DNA from 3 places in the Endozoicomonas sp. 2B-B genome. Region 1 is predicted to be linked to each of the others. Evidence: predicted binding sites of a transcription regulator. Region 1 holds the regulator's gene; each other region holds the start of a gene.
What was found. The regulator sigma-54, encoded in region 1, starts transcription at its own class of promoters, with help from an activator protein. The targets are predictions, from matches to a motif close to TGGCACNNNNNTTGCTNT.

Region 1 (3,280 bases):
CGATAACCTGCTCTCGATATTGGAAACCCGTTCCGACCTTTCCCGGAAAGATCGCATCGCAAAAATGGAGTCATTGCTGGAAGAGTTTAATATCAATCATATCAGGGACAATCCGGGTATGAGCCTTTCCGGTGGTGAAAAGCGCAGGGTAGAAATTGCCCGAGCTCTTTGCACTGACCCAAAATTTATTCTGCTCGATGAACCCTTTGCCGGTGTTGACCCCATTTCTGTTGGTGACATCAAGGCCATTATCACGCACCTGAAAGCCCGGGACATCGGAGTCCTGATTACCGACCACAATGTCCGGGAGACACTGGATATCTGCGAGAAGGCCTACATTGTCAGCGAAGGCACTATTATTGCCGAGGGTGATAGTCAGACTGTCCTGGCTAATCAAAAGGTTCGTGACGTTTATCTCGGGCATCAGTTCAGTCTCTGATCATCTCTTGACTGGTCTCGCGAAAGAAGCGGGCAAAGATGTTGAGCTGATTTATTTTCATACTCTTGTTCTGAATGTTGCATGGCTGACTTGATGAATCACTTTCCCGAAGCTTCAGATGTGATTATAATCCCAGTGACATGGAGAGTAGCCCAATCAAAATAATGAGCAGACACTGAGATATAACTGTCAGGCGCTGATGGCATCAAATCTGGCACCCTCAGTGCAGACACCGAAGTAAAGGTATACAGTTGCCTATGAAGCCATCCTTACAGCTAAAAATGGGCCAGCAGCTGACCATGACACCTCAGCTGCAGCAGGCCATAAGGCTTCTGCAACTTTCCACTCTGGACCTTCAGCAGGAAATCCAGGAAGTTCTTGAATCCAATCCGATGCTGGAGTCTGAAGAGTCCGTTGAGGAACCACCTGCATCTGGTGATGAAGGGGAACAGCCTGTTGACTTCAATGAAAAAGCAGAACAGCCCCCGGAACCAGAAGAACCCCAGTGGGCTGACAGCATACCCAATGACCTGCCCGTTGACTCCGGATGGGATGATGTCTATTCCAGCCTGCCCGCTGCAACCGATGAAGAACATGATCCTTTTGCCCGCTCCCGGGCCAATGAGTCCCTCCAGGACTATCTGGAATGGCAGTTAAACCTGACTCCCATGACTGACAGAGACAGGCTGATGGGCCTGGCTGTGATCGAAGCCATCAATAATGACGGGTACCTCACTCACTCCCTGGAAGAAATTTATCTCTCGCTACAGGAACAGTTAGAGGAACTGGCGTTTGAAGAACTTCAGGTCATGCAACGACGGATTCTTCACTTTGATCCGGTGGGTTGTGCCAGCGCCAACCTGAAAGAATGTCTCGAAGTTCAACTCAATCAACTGCCACAAGAAACCCACTTCCTGAAAGAAGCACGTCTGCTGATCCAGAATCATCTACAGGCTCTGGGTAGTCGTGACTATGCCCAAATCATGCGGCGTACCCGTCTCAAAGAACATCAACTGAGGGAAGCCCTTAACCTTGTTCAAAGCCTCAACCCGAGGCCCGGATCAGAAATCGGCCAGGCGGACACGGAATACGTCACCCCCGATATTTCGGTCACCAAAGTCAGGGACCGCTGGGCGGTTGAACTGAACTCAGAATCCCTGCCCAGACTTCGCATCAACAACAATTACGCCTCAATGGTGCAACGTGCCAACAACAGTCGTGACAATGTCTTTATGAAGAACCAGCTGCAGGAAGCCCGCTGGTTTCTGAAAAACCTGCAAAGTCGTAACGAAACCTTACTGAAAGTAGCCGGCAAGATTGTTGAATTTCAGAAAGATTTTCTGGAGCAGGGTGAGCAGGCCATGAAGCCCCTGGTGTTGGCAGACATTGCTCAGGCAGTGGATATGCACGAGTCCACTATTTCCAGGGTCACTACACAGAAATACATGCACACTCCAAGAGGCGTGTTTGAGCTGAAATACTTTTTCTCCAGCCATGTCAGCACAGCCACTGGTGGAGAGTGCTCATCAACAGCCATCAGAGCCTTGATTAAAAAACTGGTATCCGATGAAAACCCTAAAAAACCACTGAGTGATAACAAAATCGCCGGCTTGCTGGGGGACCAGGGGATCAAAGTGGCCAGGAGAACCATCGCCAAATATCGTGAATCAATGAATATACCGCCATCGAATGAACGCAAGCAGCTTATCTGAGCCTTCAGCGATTGAGGTAACAAGCCCTTATACCACAAATCGCCCCATAGATTTTTTGTCTCAGAACAGCGCTAACTGTCATTGACAGTGATAGACTTTCAATCAGGGTTGCCCGTACAATCCCGGGGGCAGTCCAATGTCGAGAATCGGGATCAGCAGGAGAGCGTTACATGCAAGTCAACATCAGTGGACATCATGTAGAGGTGACTGAGGCTCTGAAAGATTATGTCACCAAGAAACTCGACCGCCTTGCCGCCCACTTTGATCAGATTACAAACGTTCAGGTCACTCTGAGTGTTGAGAAACTGAAGCACAAAGTGGAAGCGACTCTACATGTTCGTAGGGCGGATATTAATGCAACCGCTGAGGCTGAAGATATGTACGCTGCCATTGATGACATGTCGGACAAACTGGATCGACAACTGGTAAAACACAAAGAGAAAACGCTTGACCGGCTACAGGGTGCCAACGGCCGCCTGTAAGCATCGATCGTTGTATGATTATTGAAAACATTCTAACCCCCGGGCGCACCCTCTGCGATGTGCAGGGGGCCAGCAAAAAGAAAATCCTGGAAATTGTTGCGGAAATCATCAGTGAGCATGTTCCCGCTATCAAAACCAAGGATCTGTTTAACAAGCTGATTAACAGAGAGCGACTCGGTACCACCGGTTTGGGCAAAGGCATAGCCCTGCCTCACTGTCGCTCCAGTGCTTGTCAGCATCCTACCGGACTTCTGATCAAACTGTCTGAACCCATAGATTTTGACTCTGTGGACAAGCAGCCGGTCGATCTGGTGTTCGCACTTATTGTTCCGGAAGAAAATACTCAGGAACATCTCAATATATTGCAGGCTGTCGCTGAGCGTTTTCAATCAGAAGTATTGTTAAGTCAGATGCGAGCGGCAGAAAATTCCGAGGCACTTTACAGCATCATCTGTTCCCCCGTTTAACGACTGTAGATAAAAAATATTTTGCTTGCTGATCTGATAACAGAAGCAGGCAAAATGTTTCTTGCTCAGAAATCCTTTCTTCTTCACTTTTGTCACTACAAAGCCTATTTATCCTTCAAAACTGCATGGAATAGAAATATCCGGACTATGCTAGAAATAAAAGAAAGCGACTGGTTCTAA
Region 2 (3,280 bases), 3.5 Mb from region 1:
TTGTGGATAAGTGGAGTGGTTCTGATTCTGGATCAGGTGGTCAAGCATCGCATTGTGGACAGCTTATACCTTTATGAGCAGGTGCCTGTCATTCCTTCCTTTTTCTCGCTGACTCTGGCCTATAATACTGGCGCCGCATTCAGTTTTCTGAGTGATCAGGGTGGCTGGCAACGGTGGCTTTTTGTGGGGGTAGCATCCGTCGTCAGCCTGATGTTGGTCGTCTGGCTTGCCCGAATGAAGAGAGAAGAAAGTTGGCAGGCCTGCTCAATGGCTCTGATACTGGGAGGTGCACTGGGCAATCTTTATGATCGAGTCATGAATGGTTACGTGGTGGATTTTCTGCTGGTGTATCATGACGGTTGGTATTTCCCGTCCTTCAACCTGGCGGATATGGCCATAACCTCCGGTGCAGCCATGTTGGTTCTGGATATCTTCCGGCCTCAGCATAACAGTCATAGCTGAGATTATGCTGGACTATGGGGCGCCTGGAGTCTTTAAGATGGCGGCAATCGTTGTCTGTGTATGAATGGATTTTTCGAAAGCGGGTATAGAAAAACAATGTCTGATGTTGTGGTAGGACCGGGAAGGCAGGTAACACTGCACTTTGCCCTGAAACTGGAAGACGGGCAGGTGGTAGACAGTAATTTTGATGGCCAGCCTGCTACATTTGTCGTGGGGGATGGGAACCTGCCTCAGGGTTTTGAGCAGGTGATTTATGGCTTGTCCGAGGGTGACCAGGGCAGCTTCAGAATCCCACCCGTCGGTGCTTTTGGTATGCCAAATCCCGAGAACATCAGGGAGTTTACCAGAGACACATTCTCTGATGATATGGAGTTGCAGGTAGGTTTAGTCGTTTCTTTTGCTGATGCCGCCAACTCTGAGCTGGCTGGCGTCATCACCGGTTTGACAGAGAGCCATGTTGAAGTGGACTTTAATCATCCACTGGCGGGTAAAGAACTGTTGTTTGAAGTGAAGGTTCTGAATATCACTCAAGCGATTCATACACCAGAAACTCATACACCAGACAAGAGCGCAGAGGCATGAAAATCAAGCTGGCAAATCCCCGGGGATTCTGTGCAGGCGTTGACCGGGCTATCGACATCGTAAACCGGGCTCTGGATGTTTTTGAGCCTCCTGTTTATGTGCGTCACGAAGTCGTTCACAACAAGTTTGTGGTAGAAAACCTCAAACAGCGTGGTGCCATATTTGTCGAGGAGCTCCATCAGATACCGGATGATTCTATTGTTATTTTCAGTGCTCACGGTGTCTCCAAAGCGGTCGAAACAGAGGCTGCGCGTCGTGGTTTGAAAGTCTTTGATGCCTCTTGTCCTCTGGTCAAAAAAGTCCATATGGAAGTTGTGCGTTACTCCCGGGATAGTATGGAGTGTATTCTGATTGGTCACGATGGACACCCTGAGGTGGAAGGTACCATGGGCCAGTACGACGACTCTAAAGGCGGGAAGATGTACCTCGTTGAAACAGAAGACGATGTTCGGAAACTGACAGTGAAAGATCCGAAACATCTTGCTTATGTTACACAGACGACACTGTCTATGGATGATACCGCCAGGGTGATTGATGCACTGAGGGTCAAGTTCCCTGAAATTAATGGGCCGCGCAAAGACGATATCTGCTACGCCACTCAAAATCGTCAAGATGCCGTGAGGGCTCTGGCATCCGAATGCGATGCAGTCTTTGTGGTAGGTTCGGTGAACAGTTCTAACTCCAACCGCCTTAGAGAATTAGCCGAAAGAACAGGCGCATCAGCTTATCTTGTTGACGGAGCCCAGGATATTCAGCCTGAATGGTTGGAAGGCAAACAGAGTCTGGGCATTACCGCAGGCGCTTCAGCCCCTGAAGTGCTGGTAAAAGGTGTCATCAATCGGTTGATTGAATTAGGCGCCGAAGAGCCCGAAGAACTGGAAGGGGAACAAGAGAATATTGTTTTTAGCATGCCCAAAGAGCTCCGGATGGTAGAAGTCTGACACATCCAATTGGTCAGGCATCAGGCATTTGCATCGATTTCGTTTCCGGAACAGCTGGCTGGTTCTGAATGCTAAACCCGTTCCTCAATGCTCTGGTACAGCCCTTGCTTAAAAATAGCCTGTGAATAGTTATCTTTTCAGGGATATAGAGTGTTACAGGCTATGGATTCAGTGTTGTTGATTGGAGACCGTTCGGCTCGACTGTCTGTTTTAAACCAGGCACTGAATGAGTTTGGCTACCAAGTCATTAAACGACAGGGGCAGAATGAGGACCTGCTGACCCTTGTGCCCGACCTCTCGCCCGATATTCTGGTGATTGGTCTGGATAAGCCTGCCCCCTCACTTCTGGAAAAGCTGGCTCTGATCAACAAGACCTCTCCACTCCCTGTCGTAATGTTTGTAGAGCAAACCACTGACAACATCGTCCAGCAAGCCACACGATCCGGCGTTAATGCCTATATCGTGGCTGATCTGCAGCCTCAGCGCCTCAAAACCATTATTGATGTGGCCGTTGCCCGTTTTCAGGAATACCAGTCATTGAAAGATGAGCTGGAGCGGACCCGGAGTCGTCTGGAAGATCGAAAGTTACTGGACAAGGCCAAGGGGTTGCTGATGTCCAGACAGGGGATCAGTGAAGACCGGGCTTATAAAAAGTTAAGAAAGATGGCTATGGATAACGGTAAAACTCTGGCAGCTGTGGCCAGAAATGTTATTGATGTTTTCAACATGCTGGAAGAAAAAGCGTCATGATCGGAAGATTGCTCGTTGTTGGTGCGCAATTTCAGTGTCGTGCACCAAACCGAAATAACAATGAAACAAAATTGAAAAAAGATCAGAGTTAGAGGCCGAAATTAGTTGGCACGAAGAATGCTTTAACTCAGCTACAACAATAAAAAATGTTTCTGCCAAGGGCGGCAGGAGCAGGCATTCGCAACAAAGACGTTGTGAAAGAGAGCAAAGGCGCTCATCGCTATCCGGAAAAATTTCCAGGTAGCGGTGGGCGCCTTTTTTTTTACATGGATGTACCGAACCCCTGAAATGCGTGATGACAAGGTGATGGAGCGATGTATGAGCCAGAGCCGAAAAGGCATTTCAGGGGGCGGTGCAGAATAATAAATCTTTAGGTAGCAGGGCAGTGAGCTATCAGTAGAGATATTTGGAGTGACAAATGAAGTGGTTCAGACCCTTTAAGTCGGTGGCAATGAGTGCCCTGATTAGCGTCAGTGGTCTTGTGTCAATGCAGGTAAATGCCGAGTTGGGTTATCCAGAAAAAGAAGAACTGAGGTTTGGTTTTA
Region 3 (3,280 bases), 2.9 Mb from region 1:
TTGCCAGAACTTCGTCGAAAGACTTTAATTCACCGACACGAACCAGGTGATAGAGTTCCTGCCTGGAGTGTGGAAAGTGCTCACAGATATCTTTTTTGACCTCAACACCCAACTCCGTCAGCTCATGATCCAGAACCTGTTTGACCAGAGCCGTACAGCCACCACAGCCGGTTCCGGCACTGGTTTCGGCTTTCAGTGACCCCATATCCATGCAGCCACCGGCTACCGCGTTGACCAGATCACCTTTACTGACGTCATAGCAGGAACAGATTTGAGCCGTTTCTGGCAGAGCAGCCACGCCCAAACCTGTCGCTGCAGAACCATCGGTCTGAGGCAGAATGAGTTCAGCAGGATTTTCCGGGGGACGCATGTCATTCAGCATCATCTGCAACAGGCTGCCGTACTCTTCAGCATCGCCTATCAATACAGCTCCCAGAACCTTTTTCTTATTTCTGGAAACCACCAGTTTTTTATAAACTTCTTTCTCTTCATCAATCAGCTGGTAGCTCAGGGAACCTTCGGTATTGCCATGGGCATCACCAATACTGGCAACATCAACACCCATCAGTTTCAGCTTGGTGCTCATATCGGCACCAGTAAACTGATTACCGTCCTTACCCGTCAACTGATCTACAACCACCTGCCCCATCTGGTAGCCCGGTGCCACCAGACCAAAGATACGGCCACTCCAGAGTGCACACTCACCAATGGCAAATATACGTTCATCAGATGTACGGCAGTCGTTATCTATAACGATACCGCCTCGCTCACCCAACTCCAGTCCGGAAGCTTTCGCCAGCTCATCTCTTGGGCGAATACCGGCTGAAAACAGTACGATATCGGTATTCAGTTGTTCGCCGTCAGCGAACTGCATCTGGTGAACAGCGCCTTCACCATCAACAATCTGTCGGGTATTTTTGGAGGTATGAATCGTGACCCCCAGACCCTCGATCTTGCGTCTGAGCATGGCACCACCGCTATCATCCACCTGAACAGCCATCAGACGGGGAGCAAATTCGACCACGTGGGTTTCAAGCCCAAGATCTTTCAGAGCTTTTGCTGCTTCAAGCCCCAACAGACCGCCACCCACAACGGCACCGATCTTACTGTTACGGGCAGCTTCTTTAATCGCTTCCAGATCTTCGATGGTACGATAGACAAAACAGTTTTTACGGTCATGCCCGGGTACGGGAGGAACAAATGGATAGGAACCTGTCGCCAGTACCAGCTGATCGTACTTTTGAGTCATGCCACTGGCTGTCACTACTTCACAGGACTCACGATTTATTGATGTGATAGCTTCATTTAGAACAAGATTAATGCCTTCCTGCTCATAAAAGCCTTCAGAAACCATAGACAGGTCATCCGCTGAGCGGCCTGTGAAAAATTCACTGAGATGAACCCGGTCATAGGCAGGACGGATCTCTTCTCCAAATACCACCACATCGAAGCGTTTCAGACCGCCAGCATCTACCAGTTTCTCCAGAAAGCGGTGACCTACCATGCCGTTACCGACAACCACCAGGGTTTCTTTTCCGATCATCCCAGACATCCTCTTTAGTATCTAGCATTGGGCCGGTGCAACTGCATCCTTTAGAGCCAGCCTCTTTTCTAATTCTTCTGCCTATGCAACTGCCGTGCCCACTTTCAAAACACGATAAAAACAGGAAATTCTTTCCTGAAACTTTAGCTGCTCGCACAAAAATAATGCACGCAAAAATAATCAAACAGCTGAAGAGCACCATTTTGGTGAGAAGAATAAAAATTCTCAGAAACTTCCCGCACTCAAATAAAGAACTTTCTTGCATAGAAGAGAAAATTCATTAAATACGCATAAAAATGCAAGTCAAATCGGTGCATTTATCATATTGGCCTGATGTTTGCTTTTGCTTGGGGAATTTCTTAAACAAGGAGGATGTATGAGCAACCCCGATTCATTTAACCTGTTTTCTTTTAGCGGGAAGACCAAGATTCTGCACCTTAGCTGGATTGCTTTCTTTATTAGCTTTGTGGTCTGGTTTAACCATGCGCCTCTGGCCCTGGCTATTTCCGAGTCTCTGGGCCTGACTCGTGAAGAACTGAAAACCCTGCTGATTCTGAACGTAGCCCTCACTATTCCGGCTCGAGTCATCATCGGTATGCTCACTGATGTTTACGGTCCCAGAAAAGTCTATTCCGGACTCCTGGCCATCTGCAGTATTCCTTGTTTTATGTATGCCATGGCAGATGACTTTACCCAGGCCGCCATAGCCCGCTTTATGCTGGGTACTATTGGTGCAGGCTTTGTGGTCGGCATTCGTCTGGTATCTGAGTGGTTCCCCGCTCGCCAATTGGGTACCGCAGAAGGTATTTACGGTGGCTGGGGCAACTTTGGCTCTGCTGCTGCTGCCATGTCTCTGCCCACCATTGCACTGCTCTTTGGTGGAGAAGATGGCTGGCGTTACGCCATTGGCCTGACCGGATTAATCTCCTTGCTGTTCAGTGTCGTCTTCTACATAAACGTCACAGATACCCCTAAAGGTGCTACCTACTTCCGCCCCAAGAACATTGGCGCCATGGAAGTCACCAGCAAAGGCGACTTTGCCTTGCTGCTGATCATGAAGATTCCCATGTATGCGGCATTAGCTCTGCTGACCTGGAAGCTTTCACCTAAGGGTGTTGCCATGCTGAGTGCCGGGATTTCAACGGCTATTTATGTCGGTCTGACTGCTATCTACCTGTTTGATGTCTGGAAAGTCTGGCAGGTCAACAAGCACATTTTCTCCGAGCCTGTGCCAGCTATTCACCAGTATCAGTTCAAGCAGGTGGCCGTTCTGAACGTTCTTTACTTCGCTACCTTCGGTTCTGAACTGGCCGTGGTGTCCATGCTACCTCTGTTTTTTGCAGATACCTTTGAACTGGATCCGGTCATGGCGGGTCTGGTCGCTTCCGCTTATGCCTTCATGAACCTGATGTCCCGTCCGGGCGGAGGATTACTCAGTGACAAGTTTGGCCGCAAGATCACTCTGCTGGTTCTCACTGCAGGCCTGGCCGGTGGTTACTACATGATGAGTATCATTGATTCCAGCTGGCCACTGGTTCTTGCTGTTGTTGCTGCCATGGCCTGCTCCTTCTTTGTGCAGGCCGGTGAAGGTGCGGTATTTGCGGCTGTACCCCTGATCAAGCGTCGACTCACAGGTCAAATTGCCGGTATGACAGGAGCCTATGGTAACGTGGGCGCTGTCTTCTACCTGACAGTATTGTCTCTGGTGGACTACTCCACCTTCTTCATGGTTATCGC

Region 2: a site for sigma-54 is predicted at 2,079-2,096, ahead of ACOMHB_RS08865 (ANTAR domain-containing response regulator). Genes of this name have one in related genera too.
Region 3: a site for sigma-54 is predicted at 1,870-1,887, ahead of ACOMHB_RS10865 (NarK family nitrate/nitrite MFS transporter). Genes of this name have one in related genera too.

What each region holds. Positions count from the first base shown of each region.
Region 1 is NZ_JBLZMU010000001.1:5,682,685-5,685,964, forward strand. Features, by position in the region: gene lptB (LPS export ABC transporter ATP-binding protein) at 1-439, shown strand, start outside; gene ACOMHB_RS21060 (RNA polymerase factor sigma-54) at 697-2,151, shown strand; gene hpf (ribosome hibernation-promoting factor, HPF/YfiA family) at 2,322-2,633, shown strand; gene ACOMHB_RS21070 (PTS sugar transporter subunit IIA) at 2,648-3,100, shown strand.
Region 2 is NZ_JBLZMU010000001.1:2,178,665-2,181,944, forward strand. Features, by position in the region: gene lspA (signal peptidase II) at 1-462, shown strand, start outside; gene ACOMHB_RS08855 (FKBP-type peptidyl-prolyl cis-trans isomerase) at 559-1,044, shown strand; gene ispH (4-hydroxy-3-methylbut-2-enyl diphosphate reductase) at 1,041-1,985, shown strand; gene ACOMHB_RS08865 (ANTAR domain-containing response regulator) at 2,148-2,735, shown strand; gene ACOMHB_RS08870 (CmpA/NrtA family ABC transporter substrate-binding protein) at 3,187-3,280, shown strand, end outside.
Region 3 is NZ_JBLZMU010000001.1:2,741,212-2,744,491, reverse strand. Features, by position in the region: gene nirB (nitrite reductase large subunit NirB) at 1-1,543, opposite strand, end outside; gene ACOMHB_RS10865 (NarK family nitrate/nitrite MFS transporter) at 1,920-3,280, shown strand, end outside.